Regions from separate parts of the Providencia alcalifaciens genome, predicted to be linked through region 3. Evidence: predicted binding sites of a transcription regulator. Region 3 holds the regulator's gene; each other region holds the start of a gene.
What was found. Region 3 encodes LexA, which represses DNA repair genes until DNA is damaged. Its sites were predicted from a motif close to TNCTGTATGTACATACAGNA; they were not measured.
Positions count from the first base shown of each region.

Region 1 (6,501 bases), 890 kb from region 3:
TACCCGATATATAGAAAGAAGTGCGGAGCAAGAGGCGATTGAGCTGCTGTTAAAGCTGGAAAATACGCCAGTGGATGTCTTGAAGTGGATTACAGAACATATGTCTCCACAATTGGATAACCGTATGAAACAGAGTATTCGAGCGCGTCGCAAACGTCACTTTAATGCTGAGCATCCACAGACTCGAAAAAAGTCGATTGATTTAAATTATTCAGTTTGGCAACGATTATCTAATTTAGCAGTAAAACGGAATAAAACCTTATCAGAGACGATTATTCAGCTAATTGAAGATGCGGAACATAAAGATAAGTATGAGAGCCAAATGAGTTTATTGAAGCATGATCTTCAAGCTATATTAGGTAAGTCGGAGAAAGAGTAACGATCTATAGTTGGCCAAATAGATTACTGTGACGGTCTTTCTTTCTGAGGATGAAAAAAAGCCCCAATAAATTGGGGCTTTTTATATTCAGCTCAAAATTCAAACTAGGGCTATAAATTAAGCGCCTGGTTGAGCTACAACTTCAGTTGTACCTTGAATTTCGATTTCAACGCGACGGTCTGGCGCTAAACACTCGATCAGAGCTGCACGGCCTTTAACTGCGTCACATTTGTTACCAGTTACTGGATCTTCTTTACCACGACCTTCAGCAGCGATTGCGCTTGCTGGAACGCCTTTAGCAACTAAATAATCTACTACTGACTGAGCACGTTTTTGTGACAGTGGCAGGTTGTAGTTTTGTGAACCGATACGGTCTGTGAAACCAACTACCAGCACGCGACCTTGAGTTGGGTCGATGTTGCTCAGTTCGTTGTACAGTTCGTTCAGTGCTTGCTGACCTTCTGGTTTCAGAGATGCTTTGTTGAAGTTAAACAGAACGTCTGAACGCAGAGTGAAGCGTTTGTTTTCAACAACTGGAGCTGCTGGCTCAGCAACTACTGCTGGAGCAACAACTGGAGCTGCTTCTTGACCGAAACGGTATGCAAGACCAACGCTCAGCATGCCGTTGTCTGGGCTAACACCGATGTTGTCTTTGTCACCCATGCGGCTAACCCACTGGTAGTCTAAACGAGTCGCTAATTCTGGAGTGATAGCATACTCAAGACCCAGTGCGTAAACTGGAGAAACGCCAGTGTCAGTATCTTTACCAAGGTCGTTAACTTTAGCTTCTGTACGGTAAACCATACCACCCAGACGAGTGTAAACGTCTAAGTCTTCCATGATTGGATAGCTCAGTTTAGTAGTCAGTGAAACACCCATTGAAGAAACGCTACCTGGGTTTTCACCTTTGTACTTCATTTTACCAAACCAGTCGTAGCCCATTTCGAAGCCCATGTACTGGTTGTATTGGTAACCTGCGTACAGACCCGCACCTAATTGGTCACGAGTTTTTTTACCAGTACCAACGGTCTCATCGTTGCTATCAGTAAATTTAGCGTGCTCGTAGTGAGACCAACCTAATTTACCACCAGTGTACCAAGTGTTATCTTTTGGAGCTGCTTGTGCAACAGTTGCAAACGCTGCTACTGCCACTGCTACCGCGATAGCTGTCTTTTTCATTTTTACGCCTCGTTATCATCCAATATTGGCTTGGCTTCGTGAGCCTTATTATTTGCCATTGGTTCAATTTAATTGCTAGGTTCAGCTGACATTATCCACAAAAATTTACGAAAAGTAAAAAAATAATGTCATAAGCTTAACAGGCTAAAGTCTACAACGAACTCCAAAAGATACAAGTATGGTAAGCAATAAAGGTTAAAAAAAGTCTTTTTTTACCGTTGAAATCAGAGAGATAAATATATTACCCATTTTGCTGTTAATAAATGTATCTTATTGTTTTTACAGAATTTAAATGTTTATTTTTATAATTATCTTCATGAATGTAAAATTTCGTAAGAAAAATCTTATTATTGTTTAGTGAATGTTATTGGCGTGAATCTTTAAAAGGTTTTGATGTCTAATATCCGCTGAACTTGTATTATATGTTTTTTCTGGTCTCATAATGAACCCCATTGAATGACCTACTTCTGCCGCATTTTGTAAAAGAATAAAATCTTGCTCGTTTATTTCTGGCAACCATCCTAATACGACGCTGTAATTACCACTTCTTAATGCTTTTTCCATGGCATCAATGGTTGTAATTGAATTAACTTGGTTAAGTTGCATGATTTTATTGACGGGTAAACCAGCTTGTTCTAACCAATGTTTACTCAGTTTTTTATCTGGGCTCAGCCATAATAGCCAACGTGATTGAATACCGAACTGGCGCAACATGGGTAGCAAGATGTAATCCATAATTGGGTGTTGTTCGTTATAAACTAACTCGCTCACCATACCTTGTTGCATTGAGCTATTTGCAAAACTCACTGTTGAGGTTGCATTGCTTAAATTGCTATGTGTAAGACGGTCATGCGTGAAGCTATCATTAGTAAAATGATTAAGAGAATGTTCTGCTGTATTGTTCCAAGAATAGATACTCATAATTCACCTCGCCATAATGCTGTATGAACATACAGTAACTGTATATTTATACAATATCAAGGCTATTTTTACAAAGCGCTTCGCAACTTTGTGGTTTTTATGCGAGTTATACTTGGCATTTTTAACTGAAACTTTAAAATCGATTAAACATAATTATATGTAAAAACAGTTGTTTTTTTATTGCTTGAACCTCAAGGACGATTGTATTTTTTTTATACATAAGGAGATGGAAAAGTGTCATTACAAAATGAAAGAAGTTCCCTTTTACAGCAAATTTTGGGTCAATTTGGAGTACTAAAAAAGAAAAACCATTTCGGTGGATACTGTTTGTGTATTGATAATGCACTTGTGGGGTTGGCACTGGATGGGCAATTTTATGTTCGTGGATGCCTATTTTCTCGTAGCTATTTTGAATCAGTTGGTTTTGAGCGGTTGGTATACAGTAAAAGGGGCATACCTCTAGAGATGCGCTATTACAAACTCCCGGAAGAGGCATGGTGTGACCCATCAATATTGAGTCACATCATTGAATTAGCTTATCGTTCAGCCATGGAAGAAACTCAACAAAGAGAGTCGGCGGCGGTACGTATCAAGGACTTGCCAAATATGAATATGGCAATGGAGAGGGCTCTTGGGAAAATTGGGATTTTCCATGCTGAAGACCTCATTATGATTGGCGCTAAAGCGTGCTTCTTGAAACTAAAACAACATGGGAAGCTGATACCAAGCGTAAAACAGTTGATTGGATTGGCTGCGGCTATTGAGGGTTGCCATAGTGAAGTATTACCTTTACGAACTCGGCAGGAGCTCATTAACTGGTTTAATAGCATGAACTAATTTTCATTCTTTCAAATAAGCGGGCATGGCCATTTATAGGTTTTAATGCCCGCTCATCAGTTTATTTTATAACAAGCTAATCTGTTTAATCATTGATTTTATTTCAGGTATTAATTCAACCAGTAATTTAGTCTGTTCCATGATCAAGACTGTTTTTTCATCGTCATCACTGGATGCGTGGTCAATGCGATTTAGTAAACTCACTCTTAGACGCTCTGACTTTTCGTCAATAATTGCGGGGTCTAAGGATGTGACTTGAATAGATGATTCGATATAGCAGATTGCATCATTTAATAAAGCGAGATTCGCTTCGTTTTGCATCTGCTCTCGATGGGCTCCGAGCGCAGAGATATAGCTCAGCAATGTATGGTTTAAACACAATAAGCGGAATGCTTGCTCCTGCGTGATTTGGTATGACTTAGGATCCGATGCCATATTTGAGACAATTGAAGCAAACTCTGCATCATTATTGTGGGCATCACGCCTCGCAACACGGTACTCCAAGCTATTATCTTTACCTTGATAATATTGCTGCAAAATAGCATCTAAATAACGGCAGTTACTATCCATCGTTTTCTGCACCACTTGCGGTAATTGTCGAAATTTCCAGTCAGGCCAAATAAAACTGACGGCAAGTAATGCAATAAAACAGCCTATTAGAGTGTCAATAATTCTAGGTAATGCGACTTCGAAACCTTCACCGAGTAAATTGAAGCAAAATAGGACCAGTAATGTAATAAACAGTGTTGCTTGTGCATATTGGCTGCTACGGAACATGAAGAACAGAAGCCCGGTGATCACGATCAGGGTGAGTTGCCCCTCAATGGATGGCACGATATTGAGCAAAGGTAAGCCAATGGCGATCCCTAACAAAGTACCAGTAATACGCAATGCTAGGCGGCGCTTGGTCGCATTATAGTTGGGTTGGCAAACAAATAAGCTAGTGAGTAAAATCCAATAACCACGTTCCAAATCAAATAATTGAATTATCAAATACCCAGTACAAAGCAAGGCTGACATTCTGACGGCATGACGAAACAGCGAGGACTTTGGAGTTAAATGATGTTTGAAACGGGCAAATACATCGCGAATACCCGAGACGGATTCATCAGATAATTGTTCAATTTGCTTATTATTTTGCTGCCACGACGCTTGACCTAAGCTTAAGCCTTTTAGTTGGACATCAATTCCTTTGAGATTTTTTAGCAAATTTCGTAATGCTTTGATTTCATGCAATTCAGGAGATTGTTGCTGGAGTAGCTGCAAGGAGTTTTCAATATACGTAAACGTGCGTTCAAAGCGTGGATTATGTTGATACTGTTTACGCCATAACACGGATTGGGCGACCTGCTGGCAGGCTCTGGCTTGCATGGTTAATAAGCGTTGAAAGCGAAATAAAATATCACAATGACGTAAACGACGGCTAAGCTGTTGATATTGAATATGTGATGAACTAGCTCGTTCATGAATGTCTTGAGCGACAAAGTAATATTGCAATGTATTACGCGTGCCTCGCTGGCCTCTGTCGCCTTTCAATCGACTGAGTAGCGATATTTTTGCCTGATTCATTGTACTGACTAATGTACTGTTTACTAAGGCTAAATCATAGACTGATTGCTGATAGTCATCTTCAAGGTCAGGATCAAATAAGTTTGCTTTTGCATCAAGATAAGCTGAAAGCTGCTGATAACATTGCGTAATAGCATCTTGTAGTGGGCGAACAGGGAAAAGGATATGCCCAATGAGAGTGAGAATGTTGTACCAAATCGCACCAGTTAATAACAGCGCAGGCTGGATGTACCAAGTATCAAAAATAGGTACGCCAAGCATGGTGTATATTGCAATTAGCAGAGCACCAAAAGCGATAGTGGCATAACGTTGCCCTAATGCACCAAGTAAGATAAAACCACAGGTTGAGAATGCTAACCCAAAAAAGAATAAAATAGGGTAAGGAAAAAGTAACTCAATAGAGACTGAAGCAATTAAAAAACAGAATAAAGTGATAATTAAATTTTTTATTCTGCCAGTCAATCTATCATCTAAGTCAGTGAGTGCGGCAGCGACAACGCCCAGAGTTAAAGGGATCGTGACTTTAGGCTCTAAGCCTAAAAGCCATGGAACCAAGGTTGTGCCTGTCAGCGCAATTAAGATTCGGATATAATATAAAATATGGCTGTTATAGAGCACACGACGATAACTGGTTAGCAGCGTTAGCACAAAGTACCTCAGTGGTAAGACAAATCCTTATCTATATAGAATAACGTGTTTATCTAGAATAAAAAACTATTAGCAATTATGCTTTGATTATTTTCACGAATGATTCACACAGGTGCAGAACGTATGGAACTGAAATCGACACAGATTGGACAGCGCCTGGCTCAGCATCCCTATAATCGGGTTCGCTTACTTAATGCAGGCATCGAAGTTAGTGGTGAAAACCATCAATATCTTATTCCCTTCAATGAGCTAATCGATATTCGCTGTAAGCGTGGGATCGTCTGGGGGGAGTTGGAATTTGAAGTTTTAGATGAACAAGTCGTTCGTTTGCACGGTACAGAGTGGAAACAAACTCAGCGTTTCTACCATTTTTTGAATGAAAAATGGCAGCAATGGAGCGTTGAAATGAGCGAGGTCAGTGCTCAAGTATTGACATCTTTAACTCAGTCGATTTTACAACAAACTCAGCAAGATGCATGGTTAAGTTTACGTAGTTTACAATCGATAAAAGAAAGGATCACTCAGCAATTTTCATCACTTCCTTTACCTCTTGTTCGAATGCCTTTATTTGAAAGCTGCGCCGCACATTACCAATTTTGCAGGCAGTGGCTAACGAATAGTGAACAATGCCGCAAGCAAAATAACCAAAATTGGTGCCAGTCAGTTTTAACGCGCTACGATGATTTTTTCCAACATATTGAATCCTCCCCATTAAATGACTCTCAATCATTATCAGTCATTAATGGTGAAGAAAATGTTTTAGTTTTAGCGGGAGCGGGTAGCGGAAAAACATCGGTACTGGTTGCAAGGGCAGGATGGCTTCTATTAAGGGAGCTGGCTAAACCTGAGCAAATTTTATTATTGGCGTTTGGACGTAAAGCCGCGGAAGAGATGAATGAGCGAATTCAATCTCGTTTACAACAAAAAGAGATTGAGGCGAAGACATTTCACGCACTTGCGTTGCAGAT
Region 1 is NZ_OU659204.1:1,364,662-1,371,162, forward strand. Features, by position in the region: gene matP (macrodomain Ter protein MatP) at 1-379, shown strand, start outside; gene ompA (porin OmpA) at 497-1,558, opposite strand; gene sulA (SOS-induced cell division inhibitor SulA) at 1,913-2,479, opposite strand; gene LDO73_RS06000 (TfoX/Sxy family DNA transformation protein) at 2,714-3,316, shown strand; gene yccS (YccS family putative transporter) at 3,383-5,533, opposite strand; gene helD (DNA helicase IV) at 5,657-6,501, shown strand, end outside.
Region 1: a site for LexA is predicted at 2,497-2,516, ahead of sulA (SOS-induced cell division inhibitor SulA). Genes of this name have one in related genera too.

Region 2 (6,501 bases), 500 kb from region 3:
GACAGATAAAGGCTTTGAAGAGCGTTACACTAAAGCATTCGAGCCATTTTTACAGAAAAAACAGTAACTAGGAGGAACGCAGAATGTTGAATGTTTTTCTTGCAGCCTTTGCCTTATTTTTGTTGGCATTTCTAGGAATGTCTCTTGGTTATATTATCAAGCGTAAAAGTATCCAAGGTAGTTGCGGCGGTTTAAGTAGCATTGGGGTAGAGAAAGTGTGTGACTGCCCCGAGCCTTGCGATGCGCGTAAAAAACGTATGGCACGCGAAGAAGCACGCCAAAAAATGCTAGAGAAAAACCGCATCATTTAAGTTAAAAATAGATATTCATGCCTTAGCTGATTGGATATTGGCTAAGGCAAAATCATATAGTAATACAACATGATTTAAACAATTAGAAACGTTCTAGTCATTCATTATGGATAAATATGACTAATAATATTGTATGCGAGTAGTCTATTTTAGTTTTTACCGTGATCTTGTATGATATCCGTAGAGCATGATCTTCCTGATGCAAAATTAGTGAATAAACGTTTGGATTCGCCATTAAGGCGCAAGATGACTTTATGGTGATCTTCTGGCTTTATTGAACAAGAAAAGCCAATTGCGGATCTCAATTTTTCGCCTGACTTAGTTATAAAATGAACCACCCAGTAATTTGGTCCTTCAACTCGGTAATAAAAGGATGTTGCTTCAGGAATAATTTGCTTATCTTTAACATCATATAAATACATCTGCTTTGTAGGAATATTAGAGGTTATTTCATCAGTAAGAATTAAAACGCTCTCTAAGTCTTCCCCCCAAAAATTTTCAAATCCTATTTGGCAACGCTCTATAGTCATTATTTACCTCCTATTTAAACTGTGTACATTTCTTTTGAACATGAAATAGAAACTGGGTAATTAACAAACATGCTTTTAGTATTACCGTTAAAACTAATAGTAACTTTACCATTATCTCTATCATTTATTTTGCAAAGTAAATAATCGCCACTACTCCATTTCATTCCTGAAACTGTCGTTATATTCCCCTTCCAGTGACTATTCTCTGTTGTGGAAAATGTAAATTCAGCGGAATCAATAAGTGTTTTTCCATTCGCTACATTATAAAAAATAAATGCATTTTCATATTCATTGCCATTATTTTGAAAAATAATTTCTATTTTTTTTATATCTTCATTCCACATGTTCTCAATTGATAAGATACCTTTTGACATAGCCAAATTTTTTCCTCTATGAATAGTTGGATTTTAAATATCATGGCATTTTTAATTGATAGTGTAATTAATGTTGAATGTTATTAACTATTAAAAAAGGGAGAAAGATAAGATGGAGAAATGTATGTATAGAAAAGAGAAATAATAAAAATAAGCTACTTAAATTGAATAAATCATTATCAAAATAAAGTAGCCTAATAATTAGTGTTTATTTTTTGAAAGCTTTTGGTGAATCAACCATAACGGCATCAGCACCAATTTCTTTAGCTAGTTGATAATCAATATCGTTATTTACACCAAATACAATGATGTAAGCGTTGCCATTTTTTCTAAAGCAGTCGATAGCTTCTTTATCCCATGAGAGCGTTGCAGGGGAACGTGCTTCACCAAGGGTATATTTCTCAACGACTTCAACTTTACGATGCAGCTCAAAACCATACCAGCGAGTCGCAGATTTATCATTCTCCAGCGTACATTGATGGCTCATTACACTGTTTGCGAGCATAGTGCGAGTTTCATCACGGCTTTCAAATAACTGCAACTGAGTAGAAAGAGGCTTAAGCGCTTTTAAAAATGCGTCGTTAGTGGAATAAAAACGGACTTGGTTAAATGTGTTGGTTTTATTCAGTAATGCCACAATAGCTTGAGCTTGAACATTAGGATCAGCGTCTGGCGATTTTAAGTCGATATAAAAAATCGTATCGGGGTATTTTTTTAAAACATCTTCTAGTGTGACGATAGTGGTTTGCGCAGCGGGCAGTTGCTGGTTATTTTTCTGATTAAATTTATACGCCGCATTTATCTGGCTTAATTGTTTGGCGGAATAATCAGAAATAACACCGCTTTTATCCGTTAAAGCATCTAAATCACTCGGGCGATACAGAACTAATTGATTATCTTTACTGAGCTGAACAGTTAACCAAATTGCATCAGCTTTATTGCTTTTGGCTTGTTCGATTGCATAAAGGGTATTTTCAGGGGCATCTGCGGTACCCGCGCGGTGTGCCACAATCTGCGGCATTAATGCGGAAGCGGATTGGCTAACCAAAAGCAGTAAGCCTATCGCGGCGGATTTTTTGAACACTGACGTTGATATAATTTGCATTTGTATAATCCATAATAATAGAAAATTCAATGAACTAACATGAGATTGACCGAGTGGTTGTTGTAATATGTTTCATCCGTTTTGTAAGCAATGAGCCTATAAATTAGGAGTAACTTTTTACTTTTTCGGTTATTTACAGTATTTCAGGAATACATTTCAAACAGATGAATAAGTTGCATGGCTAATAAAACAACTGTATATTTACTCAGTAATTATTGGTTGAGGTGGCTATCATGCGTAAAATTATTCATATTGATATGGATTGCTTTTTTGCAGCGATAGAGATGCGTGATGACCCCAATTTGCGCAATATTCCACTGGCTGTCGGAGGAAGTGCAGACCGGCGCGGTGTGTTGAGTACCGCAAATTATGAAGCAAGACGCTATGGTGTTCACAGCGCAATGTCGACGGCATTGGCATTGAAATTATGCCCGCATCTGAAAGTCGTACCCGGTCGTATGGCGGTCTATAAAGAAGTTTCCCATCATATTCGCCAAATATTTGCACGCTATACCGATCTTATTGAGCCGTTATCTCTCGATGAGGCTTTTTTGGATGTGACTGATTGCCAGCAACTTCACGGTTCGGCCACTCTCATCGCCGAAGCTATCCGCCAGCAAATTTTTGATGAACTGCAACTCACTGCTTCTGCGGGAATTGCTCCGATTAAATTCCTCGCCAAGATTGCCTCTGATATGAATAAACCCAATGGGCAATTTGTGATCACGCCACAGGAATTGCCAGCGTTTATTGCCACACTGCCATTAAAAAAGATCCCCGGCGTTGGAAAAGTAACAGCGCAAAAACTTGCGGACATGGGGTTATTAACCTGTGCAGATGTTCAGTGCTATGACATGTTGGCATTGGTAAAGAGTATGGGGAAATTTGGACAGGCGTTATGGGAGCGCTGTCATGGCATTGATGAGCGGGCAGTGAATCCTGAACGCTTACGTAAATCTGTTGGAGTAGAGCGCACACTCGCTAAAGATATTCATCAATGGGATGAGTGTTTGCCTTTACTCGATACTTTATACGATGAGCTACATTTTCGCTTAGAGAAAGTGAAGCCAGATCTGCGTATTGCTCGCCAAGGTGTGAAATTAAAATTTGAGGATTTTCAGCAAACGACGCAAGAACATGTTTATCCCATTATTGATAAACATGATCTCATTCAGCTAGCAAAACAGGCTTGGGAAAATCGACGAGCAGGGCGAGGTGTCAGATTAGTTGGCTTGCATGTGACATTGCAAAATCCGCAAATTGAAAGGCAGCTTTCATTACTTTTATAGGCTAAAAAATACGAAATAAAAAATAGGGTCATAAACTGTAGTTTATGACCCTATTTTTTAGCTTAAAGTCTACTTAGTCTTTTACTACTTAGTTTTTCACTGGGATAGCTTTTAAGATAGCAGTTAACAGTGTCCAGTATTGACCCACGCTCTCAATGTGAACGCGCTCATCTGGTGAGTGTGCACCACGGATGGTTGGTCCAATGGATACCATATCCATTAATGGATAAGGCTTTTTGAACAGACCACATTCAAGACCCGCATGGATAACCATGATGTTTGGAATTTTACCAAACAGTTTTTGGTAAGTGTCGCTAACAATATGCATGACTGGTGAGTCTGCATCTGGTTGCCAACCTGGGTATCCACCTTCTGCACGGTGCTGAGCTTTCGCCAGTTTTGTCAGTGATGTCAGCATGTTAACTACGTAATTTTTACCTGAATCGATCAGTGAACGGATTAAGAAGATAACTTCCGCTTTGTCTTCGGTCATTTTTACAACGCCTTCGTTCAGCGAAGTTTCCACAACCCCTTTCACCACATCACTCATACGGATAACACCACTTGGCGCAGAGTTCAGGAAGAAAACTAAACGTTGTTGGCAATCATCAGTCAGGGCTTTTAAATCACTCGTCGTTTCATCTAAGAGTAAAACTAAGTTAGGTTCTACAGCGGCTAATTCATTTTGCAGAATGCCTTCATAGCGAGTTCTTAGTGTGGTTAATTCAGCCACTTTATCAGCCGGTACTGCGATAGTAGCATGGCCTTCGCGTGGAATTGCGTTACGCAGTGTACCACCAGTGAATTCCAGTAGTTTTAAGCTTAAGTCTTCAGCGTGACCCGCTAAGAAACGTGCTAACAGTTTGTTTGCATTACCTAAACCTAAATGAATGTCGCCACCAGAGTGACCGCCTTTAAGGCCTTTTAAGGTCATGGTGAAGGTTTTATAACCTTGTGGTAATGCTTCACGGGTTAAATCAAATGTGGCCGTGAAATCAACGCCACCTGCGCAACCCATGTAAATTTCGCCTTCTTCTTCTGAATCGGTGTTGATCAGAATATCAGCTTGTAACCAGTTTGGTTGTAAACCGAAAGCGCCGTCCATGCCAGTTTCTTCGGTCATGGTCAGTAACACTTCCAGTGGGCCGTGTTCAACGCTGTCATCCGCTAATACCGCTAATGCGGATGCCATACCGATGCCGTTATCTGCGCCTAATGTTGTGCCTTCGGCAGTGATCCACTCACCATTAATATAAGGGCGGATAGGATCTTTAGTGAAATCGTGCTCTGTGTCGTTATTTTTTTGCGGCACCATGTCTAAGTGAGCTTGCAGTACAACGGGTTTGCGGTTTTCGTAACCTTTAGTCGCCGGTTTACGGATTAAGATATTACCAACTTGGTCGCGCTCAACGTGAAAACCCTTCCCTTTAGACCATTCCATGATGTGAGCGGCTAAAGCTTCTTCGTGTTTTGATGGGTGAGGGATGGAGCAGATTTTAGCGAAAATATCCCACAATGGTTGTGGTTTTAGCGTTGATAATTGTGACACGTTCTTCTCCTTGGCACTTTGATCGTAATCTTTCCGTCATATTTCAAGCTGGGGATTAGCTTACACCCAAAACAATTGACTGACGGCGTTGGTCGCTTAATTCAAGATTGCACTTAAGTGTAATAACTCAGGTTTTAAGCGGTTTTAAGTATTGATTCAGCATAACACTTTCTATCGAATAATGGAGAGCGTTAATAAGAATAATTCATTTAGTGGGATGGTTTCACTGGTTTTTCCTGCGCCAAATCACTATAATCTCGCGCAACCTTTTTTCCGCAAGACACATTTCTGTTTTACTCACCTTCGGGACCCGAATTTTATGAGCGAAAAATATGTCGTAACGTGGGATATGTTGCAAATACATGCCCGTAAACTCGCACAACGTTTATTACCAGCAAAACAATGGACTGGTATCATCGCAGTTAGCCGTGGTGGTTTAGTCCCAGGCGCACTGCTAGCGCGTGAGCTGGGTATTCGTCATGTTGACACCGTTTGCATCTCTAGCTATGACCATGATAATCAACGCGAATTGAATGTAATCAAACGCGCTGAAGGCGATGGTGAAGGCTTTATCGTGATTGACGATTTAGTGGATACTGGTGGCACAGCGAAAGCTATCCGCGACATGTATCCAAAAGCACACTTCGTGACTATCTTTGCAAAACCAGCAGGTCGCCCATTAGTGGATGATTATGTGGTTGATATCCCACAAAACACATGGATTGAACAGCCTTGGGATATGGGCGTTGTGTTTATTGATCCTCTGTGTGAACAAGATAAGTAGTCTGAACTCAATAATTTAAATCTGTTTAGCCGTCATAGGTCACGTTTGTTTGATAAAAACAACACATTATTACCTAAGTGATTTGAGCTAAACACGATATGATAGAGGGGAGTGCGAAATGCACTCCCTTTTTGTTTATGTGACAGATTTAATAGGTAAAAGTAGGGAACCCACATGACTCAGCAAAATTTATCCGAAAAACTCTTTAAACCTCGCGTTAGACAAGTTGAAACATCAACGTTGGTTTCTTATTCCTCCCATACTCTGTCCCAATTAGAGAACCACAGTGTATTAAGTGGCTCTTCGCATAATCATTGGTATCGTACTCTCAACCGTTTAATGTGGATCTGGCGTGGTATTGATGCGATTGAAATTGAAGAAGTTTTAAGCCGTATTGCCATTTCAGATGCTAAACGCAGCCGTGAAGAATGGCTTGATACTGTCATAGGTAATCGTCGCGGTAATTGGTGCTTTGAATGGTCCCATCAAGCCATGCACTGGCAGCAAAAAGCGTTAGAATTTGAAAAAGGTCAGGAAGCGTGCGATGCGTGGCTGCGTG
Region 2 is NZ_OU659204.1:973,475-979,975, forward strand. Features, by position in the region: gene LDO73_RS04285 (FAD:protein FMN transferase) at 1-67, shown strand, start outside; gene nqrM ((Na+)-NQR maturation NqrM) at 84-311, shown strand; gene LDO73_RS04295 (hypothetical protein) at 461-841, opposite strand; gene LDO73_RS04300 (hypothetical protein) at 856-1,215, opposite strand; gene LDO73_RS04305 (glycerophosphodiester phosphodiesterase family protein) at 1,424-2,320, opposite strand; gene dinB (DNA polymerase IV) at 2,554-3,609, shown strand; gene pepD (beta-Ala-His dipeptidase) at 3,698-5,158, opposite strand; gene gpt (xanthine phosphoribosyltransferase) at 5,478-5,942, shown strand; gene frsA (esterase FrsA) at 6,117-6,501, shown strand, end outside.
Region 2: a site for LexA is predicted at 2,512-2,531, ahead of dinB (DNA polymerase IV). Genes of this name have one in related genera too.

Region 3 (6,501 bases):
AAAGATAATGGTATACAGTTCTTTACCGCTATCGACCGTATCGCCTTTATAGCGACGATCAATAAACTGGCTCATGGTCATATAATTTCGTTCAGAGAATCGATAACCCGCAAACGTAATCTGACTGTTAATTTCGTCAAACTGCTTAGAATACGTTAGGTTATAAGAGTTACCGGTTAACGTTTCATTGTCATCCAGTCGACCCATTTGTGCGCGAGAAATGTTGATGTTTCCTGATAACACACCAAATGGCGCAAAGTCACGACCTAAACCAAATGCAACGTTTTGATATTCAGATGATGCCTGTAAACCACCATAAACCGTGATATTGTTTGTCGCCCCCCAAGAGAGTGACCCCATGCTAAATGCAGGGCCTTGAGTATCATGGTCATCTTTAGTCGGTTTACCCATCACAAATTGATAAATCAGCTGTCCAGGGCGTGTCAACGTACCCAGTCGAGAAGTTTCCACCCGATAGCTGCTTGTTGTGCCATCTTGTTCTTGGATCACTACATCCAGCGTACCACCACCGAATGAGTTCACATCCTGAATACGGAATGGACCAGGGCTAACTTCTGTTTGATAAATAATACGGCCATCTTGTTTTACCATGACTGTCGCATTTGTTTTTGCAACACCCGCAATTTCAGGCGCATAGCCTTGTAAGCGAGGCGGCAACATGGATTCGTTGGTTTCTAAACTCGCACCAACGTAACGAATACTGTCAAACAAGTTTGATGCTAAATATTGCTCCCCGAGTGTTAAACGCGCACTCAGTGAACGAATCGCTCTATAGGCGTATAATTGGTTCCAAGACCATGATTTGCTGCCTTTATTCAGCTCACCATTTTGAGTTTGCCAATCGGCACGCAAACGCCATGCACCGAAGTTTGCACCCATTGTCCCTGTGGCCGTCAGACCTGATTTCGTTCCTTTATCGCCGGTTTGTTTATTAACAACGCGTCCTGTCGCGTTATAGTCAATAAATGCACCCATGATCCCGTCATCCCAACGAGATGGTGGGTCCCAATCAGGGTCTGAGTACTCCATGTAGGCCTGAGGAATATTGAACTGTACAACGTTCTTTGCCAAATCGCCTTGAATGGTCATATCTGGAACTGAGCGAATATCCAAACATTTTCCATCATCTAGCCATTTGACTTGGCTATTCCACTCCTTTTTTAATCCCAATAATGCATAAATTTCAGGCGTAATACATGCCAACGAAACTTTGTCGTCGTAATTAGGATTAAAAAAGGTGATAGGTTGTTCCATAGAAACTTTAGCGCGGTTAACTTCAATCGCTAAAGAGTAATCCCCAGGGGGGACATAGTTGGCGTGAGAGAATTTACTGAAGTCGACGTTTTCTTTACCTTCAGAATCAATGAAGTCGGTGTTAAAATCAACGGCCTCTTCAGAGAATGCAACCATTGGCGTTAACATTAAAAGCATTAATTTTGTAATTAGATTTAGCTTCATGCTTTTCATTAACTATGCGCCTATACAAACAAACACAATGAAGACGGTATGAGAAATATGGCGTATGACTACGCCATATTATTCTCTATAGAAACTGACTATTATTGGTAAACAATTTTGAAGTTAGCTACAGTGTCAAAACGACCTGTTGTAGCTTTCTTAGTTGGATCTTCGTTACCTTTAACGTATGCAGCGAAGTGCAGAGTAGTTTGTGAACCGTCACCATTGTTTAACGCATAGCCGTCACCAGTACCTGGGAATGCTTTACCGAATTCAACAACTTTATCAGCGCCGTTAGTGATGATGATACCAGCGTTTTTAACTTTACCGCCTAAGCCCAGTAAGTCACCAGTGAAGCCTTGGAAACCATTTACTGTAGAACCAGTAAATGTGATTTTTGCGTTTTTGTAAGTTTCAGTAGAGCAGTTTTTCAGAACGATATCGAACGCTTTGCTGTCTGAACGGAATTGGTTAGAAGTCAGTTCGTGTAACGCGATTTCGCCGAATTCAACTAATTGCTTCAGGTTGTCAGCATCGATTGAACATGGAACGTCATTAATGAAACCAGTAAAACGGATTTCACCTTGTGAGCTTTCTACTGGTGCAGGAGGAGTTGCTGGATCAGCAGCTAAAGCAACACCAGAAACGCCAACACCTAAACCTAAAGCTAGAGTTAATGCTAATTTATTCAGTTTCATAAAAGTTTTCCTTTAAATGAGTAGGAACTGCTATTTCTCTTTTTTCTCTTTCCTGCTTTCATTGACGCAAAATTAAGTCTATTTACTTAAGTAGTGCACCCTTGAAAATTCCTCTAGCTTTCCTACTTGATGAATTTCATTCAGGTTAGAGATTTTTTTATATAAACGAGCTCCATCTCATTTATGTGATTTAAAAAACAAAACTCATTAAGCCAACATTCTCACTTCTAAATTAATTACTGAGTCATTCATTAATTAATTAAAATTGATATAGAACACTAAATGAATTCTGATAACTACCTTGTGATATTTTCTGATGTCAATTCTACATACGTGACATATGTTGTCAAAAATCACCCAAATAAAGCGTTGACTTGGTTTTTTATATCGACAAAGTGCATACAAACAACTTTTATCCACTGAGTGAGTACTTAAATCTGAAGAAATGATAAATTACTTAGAAAGATTTATATGAAGACTTCATTTTACATTTATAAAAATGTCTAAATATTGCAAAAAACCTATAAATATAAAAACCTATATTTATATTTAAATACAACTTAATAATCCAGACTGATGCAAATTTATTGAATTTAAATTCTGAAAATCGTATTTTTTTTACCCGTAATCGCTACATAACAAACGAGGCGTAAGATAAGTCTTAATTAAAATTAACGTCAAATAGTAACAATGAATTTCAATAATTGTTTTTATTTGGTTAAAATTAACACTCAATGATTAACTAAAATGCAGCAATTAATGATTTATTTAAAATAAAAAAAACCACCTTTTAAATAAGATATTCATTCTTTATTAACGTTACCTTTATTAAAGTTAAAATTGCGTATTCAATTTAGTAAAAAAACTGTTCATTTCATCACCACCATTTCAAACACAACAGAAATGGAAGTTATGGTAAACTAAACAGTAATAAAAACTTGAAGCTATCTAGGTGGGGCCAAACAAGATGAAAACAATCAGTGAAGATAAGCTGCTTACGACGGCCGAACGTATTTGCCAGTCTCGAGGCGTGCGTTTGACCCCACAAAGAGAGACTGTTTTGCGGTTAATTGCGCAGCAACACGGTGCGATCAGTGCTTATGATTTGCTAGATTTACTGCGTGAAATAGAGCCGCAGGCTAAGCCACCTACCGTTTATCGCGGTTTAGAATTCCTCATGGAACAAGGATTCATTCATAAAATTGAATCCACGAACAGCTATGTGGTTTGTCACCATGTCGATAATCCAAGCCATATTTCAGTGATGTTGATTTGTGATAATTGTGGCAATGTGACCGAAAGTGACTGCACGACTATCGAGCAAGCGATTAGCACACTAGCAGAAGAAAATCATTTTCATCTCAGGCATACGGTGGTAGAAAACCATGGCTTATGTCAGAAATGTTTTGAGATTTCCAATTGCCAAGATCATGAACACTGTGAGCATGACCATCACACTACAGTCAGTGCAAAAAACACAGTCAGTTCAAAAAAGAAGTGATATAGAAGAAATGGTATACAGGAAGTAAAAGAAAGGAAGCTATATAGCAATATGGAAGATGGCTATATATAAAGAAGTGCAATATGAACATAGTTATATATAGCTATATAAAGAAAGACTATTCAAAAAATAGAGATATTGAGTCTGCTGCCAGACTCAATCGCTCATCATCAATGCCAGTCACTGTTACGGATAACCCCAACAGCCAGACCTTCGATGGTAAAATTCTGTTCGCGTAAATCAACCACGATTGGTGCAAAATCAGAGTTTTCAGCAATAAGCTCAACACGATTGCCTTGTTGCTTAAAACGTTTAACAGTGACTTCATCTTCGATACGTGCCACAACAATTTGCCCATTATGGACATTCTGTGTTTTATGTACCGCAAGTAAATCACCATCCATAATACCGATATCTTTCATCGACATACCATTTACGCGTAATAAAAAGTCAGCGTGTGGTTTAAATAACTCTGGGTCGACTTGGTAATGGCTTTCAATATGTTCTTGTGCAAGCAATGGTTCGCCGGCAGCAACACGTCCAATCAGAGGAAGTCCTAAATCTTCAGGTTCCTCTTCTAACAACAGACGAATGCCTCTGGAAGCTCCAGAAACAATTTCAATTACCCCTTTACGAGCTAAGGCTTTTAAATGTTCTTCTGCCGCATTAGGCGAACGAAAACCCAAACTTGCTGCTATCTCAGCGCGTGTTGGTGGCATGCCAGTTTGCGAAATATGGTCACGCACCAGATCGTAAACTTGCTGTTGTCGAGCTGTCAGTGCTTTCATCCCGTTCCCCTGTTTGTTTATACAGTCAGACTGTGAGTATATACAGGTAAATGGGTATTGGGAACTGTTAAATTAGCCAAAATCTGCATTTGTTGATGAATTTCTGGCTTTTTATCTCTTTTACTATTTTTAGCCGATTAAACCGTAAAATAACGCGCCCATAAAACCGTTCCCCAGATAAACAGTGCCAATCCTATCGTGACGAACACAGCTGCGGAGCCAATATCTTTCGCTCGCCCAGATAATTCATGGTATTCACTGCCAATACGGTCAACAACCGCCTCAATTGCACTGTTAATTAACTCAACGATTGCGACTAACACGACTGAACCAATTAATAAAATTCTGTCAATTTGGCTAATATCCAAGTAAAAAGCTATAATTATCGCAATGATAGCAGCAACCGCTTCTTGACGGAATGCAGCTTCATTGACCCATGCTGCTTTTAAACCTTTAAGGGAGTATCCAGCCGCTTTGATGACCCGAGTGAGACCCTTAGTTTGACTTGCCATATTTTTTCCTTAATTTTTAAACAATAATCAACTTTTGCAGTCAAAGTGAATTATCGATAACAGATCTAAACGTTGCTTTCTGATATGATTGCGCAGCATTACTAACAAGAGGCTATAATCATTTATGTCACTATGGCGTAAAATATATTACAACACGTTGAATTTACCACTGAAATTATTGGTAAAAAGTAAACTAATCCCAACGGACCCGATAACAGAGTTGCAGCTTGACCCAAACAAGCCAACGCTGTACGTCTTGCCATATCACTCAAAGTCCGACCTTCTCACGCTTCGCCAACAATGCTTAGCGATTGGTTTACCTGATCCTCTCGTGGATAACGATATCAATGGCACCAAGCTCCCTGCCTATGTGTTTATTGATGATGGCCCACGCGTGTTCCGTTACTACTCCCCAGATCCACGTAAAGAGTCAGTAAAAATATTCCATGCGTATCTGGATTTGCATAAAAACAATCCAAATCTTGATATTCAAATGCTACCTGCATCCGTCATGTTTGGACGTGCGCCGGGTCGCGAAGGGCATAAGCCAGCCCCGTTAAAACTCTTAAACGGAGTGCAAAAATTCTTTGCAGTCCTGTGGTTAGGGCGCGATAGCTTTGTGCGTTTTTCTCCGAGCATTTCTCTTGGCCAGATGGCACAGGAGCATGGCACTGATACCATCATTGCCAATAAACTCGCTCGCGTAGCACGTATCCATTACTCTCGTCAGCGTTTAGCTGCAGTCGGGCCAAAACTGCCTGCACGTTATGAGCTATTTAATAAGCTGCTATCCTCTAAAGCCATTGAAAAAGCGGTTGAAGACGAAGCTCGCAGTAAAAAAATTCCATTACAAAAAGCCCAGCAAAATGCCGTGGCGATGATGGAAGAAATTGCCGCCAACTTCTCTTATGAAGCTGTGCGACTGACTGACCGCGTACTGGGCTGGACATGGAACCGCTTATACCAAGGGATCAACGTTCAACATGCTGAGCGCGTTCGCCAGCTGGCACAAGATGGTCACGAAATTGTGTATGTACCCTCTCACCGTAGCCATATGGACTACCTGCTGCTCTCTTATGTGCTGTATCACCAAGGTCTGGTGCCACCACACATTGCGGCGGGTATTAACCTCAATTTTTGGCCAGCCGGCCCGATTTTCCGCCGTTTAGGCGCATTCTTTATTCGCCGTACGTTCAAAGGCAATAAACTCTATTCCACTATATTTCGCGAATACCTCAGTGAGCTATTTGCTCGCGGCTATTCGATTGAATACTTTGTGGAAGGTGGTCGTTCACGTACAGGTCGCTTACTGGAGCCGAAAACGGGTACCTTGTCGATGACCCTACAAGCGATGCTACGCGGAGACTCTCGCCCTATCACTATTGTCCCTATCTATATTGGTTACGAACATGTGATGGAAGTGGGAACTTACGCGAAAGAGCTGCGTGGAGCGGAAAAAGAGAAAGAAGGCTTCTTCTCCATGGTGCGTGGTCTGCGTAAACTGCGTAATTTAGGTCAAGGCT
Region 3 is NZ_OU659204.1:470,938-477,438, reverse strand. Features, by position in the region: gene LDO73_RS02085 (fimbria/pilus outer membrane usher protein) at 1-1,488, opposite strand, end outside; gene LDO73_RS02080 (fimbrial protein) at 1,581-2,177, opposite strand; gene zur (zinc uptake transcriptional repressor Zur) at 3,145-3,678, shown strand; gene lexA (transcriptional repressor LexA) at 3,849-4,466, opposite strand; gene LDO73_RS02065 (diacylglycerol kinase) at 4,604-4,978, opposite strand; gene plsB (glycerol-3-phosphate 1-O-acyltransferase PlsB) at 5,103-6,501, shown strand, end outside.